2 linked regions of the Phyllobacterium zundukense genome follow. Each later gene encodes a partner of the first gene's protein in a complex. Links are inferred from orthologs where the notes say so. Each region holds a gene or a part of one and is shown on either strand. Other genes may lie near its edges.

Region 1 (2,897 bases):
TGTGGCAACAGCCTCGGCAATGACCATCCCCGCTCCAGGATTGTGTCCGCCATCGAGCCATATTTCCGATCCGGGAACCGCCAGATCCACCAGTTTTCCCTTGATAAGGCGCTGCATGCGTGCAGGCCATTCCACCGACGTCATCGCCGTCTCAACCGCATGTTCGGGGATGGTAAAGCCGGCGGTCTTGACTGCCTGGATGGCGGCGGCAGCGTTTGCCAGCTGATGGCGGCCGAGCAACCCTGGCAAGGGAAGATCCATCAGCCCGGTATTATCCTGATAGATCATTCGCCCGCGTTCCTCAAAGCTGAGGAAATCCTGGCCATAGACCGAGTATGGGCAATCGCGCCGCTCGGCGGTCTCGATCAGGACCATCCGTACGGCTTCCTCTTCCTGCGCCCCGATAACGACCGGACAGCGCGACTTGATGATCCCGGCTTTTTCCGCCGCGATAAGTTCGACACGGTCACCGAGATAGGGTTGGTGATCGAGCGAAATCGGCATGATGACGCTGACGGCAGGTTCGGGAATGACGTTGGTGGCGTCAAACCGCCCGCCAAGGCCGACTTCGAGGATAACGGCATCGGCGGGATGTTCCGAAAACAGCACGAAGGTGACAGCAGTCAGGATCTCGAAAACAGTGATTGCCTGCCCGGCATTGGCCTCAGCGACCCGCTTGACCGCTTCGGCCAGCACATCATCGCCGACGATCTTGCCGCCGCCCGGTGCCCCGAGCCTGTAACGCTCGTGCCAGCGCACCAGATGCGGGGAGGTATGGACATGAACCGTATAGCCAGCGGCTTCGAGCAGCGCGCGCGAAAAGGCGACTGCCGAGCCCTTGCCATTGGTGCCCGCCACATGGATCACAGGCGGCAGCCTCAGATGCGGATTACCCAGCGTGTCGAGAAGCCGGGTGATGCGGCCCAAAGACAGATCAAAGCCCTTGGGATGCAAGCCCAACAGCCGTTCTATCTCTTGTTCAGCACGCGACGGCATTGCACACCAGGCTTCCAAGGTCATCCAACAAAGAGAAAGGCATCAAGAATTGGTTTCAACCGGTACCGGTAATGCGGTAGCCAATCCGTCTGGCAATTCTTCGGGAGTTTCGGTCGCCGGTTCGCCCATCAGCATTTTCAACAGGCGTGCAATCGTCGATTTCAATTCCGTCCGTGGTACAACCATGTCGACCATGCCATGCGCCTTCAGATATTCGGCGCGCTGGAATCCTTCGGGCAGTTTTTCGCGGATGGTCTGCTCGATGACACGCTGTCCTGCAAATCCGATCAATGCACCGGGCTCGGCAATGTGAACATCACCCAGCATCGCGTAGGAAGCAGACACGCCGCCTGTCGTCGGATTGGTCAACACGACGATATAAGGCAGTCCGGCTTCTTTCAGCATTTCCACGGCGACGGTGGTGCGTGGCAACTGCATCAGCGAAAGGATGCCCTCCTGCATGCGTGCGCCGCCGGATGCAGCAAAGAGTATGAGGGGCTTCTTCTGGGCGATCGCGGTTTCGAAGCCCTTGATAATTGCTTCGCCCGCCGCCATGCCAAGCGAACCGCCCATGAAACTGAAGTCATGGATCGTGACGACGACCGGCAGACCCTCGATTGTACCAAGGGCGTTGATGATCGCATCATCCTGACCGGTCTTGGCACGATGCTCCTTCAACCGGTCGACATAGCGCTTTTCGTCGCGGAATTTGAGCGGATCGGTTGCGACCCTCGGCTGTTCGAGTGTTTCAAACACACCGTCATCGAAGAAAAACCTCAGCCGGTCCCTGGCAGGAATGCGCATGTGATGGCCGGAGGAGGGCACGACCCACTGGTTCTTCTCCAGATCCGTATGGAAGACCATTTCGCCGGATTCCGGGTCCTTGATCCACAGATTCTCCGGCATTTCACGACGACCAAGCATCGAATTGATCTTTGGCCGGACGTAATTCGTGATCCAGTTCATGATCGGTCCTGTTCTTCTCTCAAGAGGTTAGCTGATTTAAGGCTTCTACTCTGCAGCTGCAAGCCGCACGGCTCGCACGCCACTGGAAAGGCCCTGCACCATGGTGGCAACTGCTTCAGCCGGATCGGCCACCAGCGAGCCGTCGGGATTGATCGTATTGGCCACTGCATTGACGATTGCCGTGCCGACAACCACGCCATCTGCAGCGGAGCCGATGACCTTGGCCTGTTCCGCGGTCTTGACGCCGAAGCCGACCACGACCGGCAGGTCCGTGTGCTTCTTGATCCGCTCGACAGCGGCCGCGACCCTGCTTGTATCCGGCAGTGCCGAACCGGTGATGCCGTTCATCGATACGTAGTAGACGAAACCCGACGTGTTCTGCAAAACCTTTGGCAGGCGCTTGTCGTCGGTTGTCGGCGTTGCGAGACGAATGAAGTTGATCCCCGCCTTGATGGCAGGGATGCAGAGCTCCTCGTCCATTTCCGGCGGCAGGTCGACGATGATCAACCCGTCAATTCCGGACGCGACGGCATCTTTCAGGAAACGATCGACGCCATAGATATAAATCGGATTGTAGTAGCCCATCAGGACGATCGGTGTGGTGTCGTCGCCTGTCCGGAACTGTGCGGCGAGTTCCAGGGTCTTTGTCAGCGACATGCCCTTTTTCAGCGCGCGAAGGCCTGCTGCCTGAATGGCCGGGCCATCGGCCATCGGGTCTGAGAAGGGCACGCCGAGTTCGATAATATCCGAACCGGAGCGAGGCAACGCCTTCATGATCCTGAGCGACGTGTCGAAATCCGGATCGCCGCCCATGAAATAGGTCACGAGTGCCGGACGGCCTTCTGCCTTGAGGGCAGCAAATTTTCGGTCAATACGGGTCGCCATGATCAGATATCCATTCCAAGCAGTTGACCGACCGTGTGCACGTCCTTGTC
Region 2 (2,781 bases), 1.8 Mb from region 1 along the record:
TCTTCGATTATAACTGCGGCTATTGCAAAAAGGCGCTGCCCGACATGGATGCGCTGCTGAAAAGCGATCCGAACCTGCGCTTCGTCATGAAGGAATTCCCGATCCTTGGTGCGGATTCAACGCGCGCGCATATGGTAGCCAAGGCGTTCAAGGCACTGATGCCGGAGAAGTATCTCGAGTTCCACCGTGATCTGCTGGGTGGCGAAGGCCGCGCAACCGAAGAATCCGCCATGGCGATTGCCGTCAAGCTCGGCGCAAACGAGGCACAGGTCCGCGAAAAGATGAAAGCTCCCGAAATAGCTGCCGCATTCCGCGACAACTACGAACTGGCAAACAGCTTGAGTATCACTGGCACGCCGTCCTATGTCGTGGGCAATGAGGTTGTTCCCGGCGCACTCGGAGCAGACGCGCTGGCCGAGAGGATCAGCCATATTCGCAACAAATAGAACTAATATTTACTTCTGCCTGCGAAAACCCTTTGTGGACAAGCAATAACGTGACTTTGCAGGCTTTTCGCTTGCCGATAAGCCGTCTATATGGGACCAGAACCTCGAACCGTCCGGTAATCATGAAGCAACAGATCTTTATCCTCAACGGCCCGAACCTGAACATGCTTGGAAAGCGTGAGCCGGGAATCTATGGCGCCACAACATTGAGCGATATCGAGGCTTTGTGCCGCTCGGAGGGTGAGAACCTCGGGGTCGATATCGTGTTTCGCCAGTCCAATCATGAGGGTGATCTGGTCAGCTGGATTCAGGAGGCAGGCGAGCAGAAGGCATTGGTGTTGATCAATCCCGCCGCCTACACGCATACATCCATCGCATTGCATGATGCCATCCGCGCGGCTTCGGTCACGCTGGTGGAGGTTCATCTTTCCAATATTCACGCGCGCGAGTCATTCCGCCATCACTCCTACGTTTCCTCTTTGGCCAAAGGGGTGATATGTGGCTTCGGGGTCGATGGCTACGTGATGGGCCTGCGCGCACTCATCAAGCTGGCGGCGTCGCAATAGCGGACACTGGCAAACAGAGATAAGGGGCTTGAAAAAGCATGGCTAGCAGAAACACCGGGATCGACAAGGTCATGATCCGCGACCTCGCGGAAATCCTGAACGAGACGGACCTCACCGACATCGAGATCGAACAGGGCGACCTTCGCATTCGCGTTTCGCGCCAGGTAACGGTTCAAGCCGCCGCCCCTGTCTATGCACAGGCTCCGGCCGCTGCTCCCGTAGCTGCGACCGCCGCTGTTGCTCCAGTTGCTGCGCCCGACCCCTCGAAGAACGCCATTCCATCGCCCATGGTCGGAACCGTCTACATGTCGCCCGCCCCCGGCGCCCGCGCCTTTATCGAGGTCGGATCACAGGTCAAGGAAGGCCAGACGCTTCTGATCATCGAAGCGATGAAGACAATGAACCAGATTCCATCGCCCCGTTCCGGCACCGTTACCGCTATCCTCGTCGAAGACAGCCAACCCGTCGAATATGGCGAGTTGCTGGTTGTGATTGAATAGGGTCCGGAACCGTGAGCAGATCGAGAGCGTGATGTTTCAGAAAATCCTCATCGCCAACCGCGGCGAAATTGCCCTGCGTGTCCTGCGTGCGTGCAAGGAGCTCGGCATCCAGACGGTAGCCGTGCACTCGACCGCCGACGCGGACGCCATGCATGTGCGGCTTGCCGACGAAAGCGTCTGTATCGGACCGCCCCCCTCGCGTGAAAGCTATCTGAATATCCACCAGATCGTCGCTGCCTGCGAAATCACCGGGGCAGATGCCATTCATCCGGGCTATGGCTTTCTGTCGGAGAACGCCAAGTTCGCCGAAATCCTTGAAGCCCACAACATCACATTCATCGGCCCCACCGCGGCGCATATCCGCGTCATGGGCGACAAGATCGAAGCCAAGCGCACCGCAAAACGCCTCGGCATTCCGGTCGTTCCAGGCTCGGACGGCGGCGTGACGGACGACAGGGAAGCTGCGCGCATCTGTGCCGAAATCGGTTACCCGGTCATCATCAAGGCCTCTGCAGGCGGCGGTGGCCGTGGCATGAAGGTCGCTCTGAACGAAGACGAGCTTTCCGTTGCCCTGTCGACCGCACGTTCGGAAGCCGGTGCGGCCTTCGGCGACGATGCCGTCTACATCGAGAAATACCTGCAGAAGCCCCGCCATATCGAAGTCCAGGTCATGGGCGACGGCAATGGCAAGGCCGTGCATCTCGGCGAACGCGACTGCTCGTTGCAGCGCCGCCACCAGAAGGTCTGGGAAGAGGCAAACTCACCTGCCCTCAATTCCGATGCACGCGAGCGGATCGGCATGATCTGCGCCAATGCCATGGCCGATATGGGATATCGCGGCGCCGGTACCATCGAGTTTCTCTACGAGAACGGCGAGTTCTACTTCATCGAAATGAACACCCGTCTCCAGGTCGAGCATCCGGTGACCGAAGCGATCACCGGCATCGATCTCGTGCACGAGCAGATTCGTGTTGCCGCCGGCGGCGGCCTGTCGGTGACCCAGGAAGACATCCGCTTCTCCGGTCACGCCATCGAATGCCGCATCAATGCGGAAGACCCGCGCACATTCGTGCCCTCGCCCGGCAAGATCACCCATTACCATACCCCGGGCGGTCTGGGCATACGCGTCGATTCGGGCGTCTACACGGGCTACAAGATCCCGCCATACTATGACAGCCTCATCGGCAAGCTGATCGTTCACGGTCGCAATCGCGTGGAGTGCATGATGCGTCTGCGCCGCGCGCTGGACGAGTTCGTAGTCGACGGCAT

The links. The genes of interacting proteins can lie anywhere in the genome.
Region 2: the proteins of accD (region 1) and accB are in contact, whole or in part, in a solved structure (PDB 8UXZ), measured with the Escherichia coli proteins. The link is inferred for Phyllobacterium zundukense from one-to-one orthologs.

What each region holds. Positions count from the first base shown.
Region 1 is NZ_CP017940.1:3,796,182-3,799,078, reverse strand. Bases 1-2,865 are described here. They hold accD (acetyl-CoA carboxylase, carboxyltransferase subunit beta), read right to left. Parts: upstream 1,963-2,865; coding sequence 1,039-1,962; downstream 1-1,038. Other genes in these bases: trpB (tryptophan synthase subunit beta), read right to left, coding at 2,850-2,865; trpA (tryptophan synthase subunit alpha), read right to left, coding at 2,008-2,847; BLM14_RS18975 (bifunctional folylpolyglutamate synthase/dihydrofolate synthase), read right to left, coding at 1-996. In the rest of the region: more of trpB, read right to left, coding at 2,866-2,897.
Region 2 is NZ_CP017940.1:1,990,454-1,993,234, forward strand. The notes cover bases 33-2,781. They hold accB (acetyl-CoA carboxylase biotin carboxyl carrier protein), read left to right. Parts: upstream 33-1,050; coding sequence 1,051-1,512; downstream 1,513-2,781. Other genes in these bases: BLM14_RS09955 (DsbA family protein), read left to right, coding at 33-446; aroQ (type II 3-dehydroquinate dehydratase), read left to right, coding at 569-1,012; accC (acetyl-CoA carboxylase biotin carboxylase subunit), read left to right, coding at 1,544-2,781. In the rest of the region: more of BLM14_RS09955, read left to right, coding at 1-32. UniProt on the Escherichia coli protein: This protein is a component of the acetyl coenzyme A carboxylase complex; first, biotin carboxylase catalyzes the carboxylation of the carrier protein and then the transcarboxylase transfers the carboxyl group to form malonyl-CoA.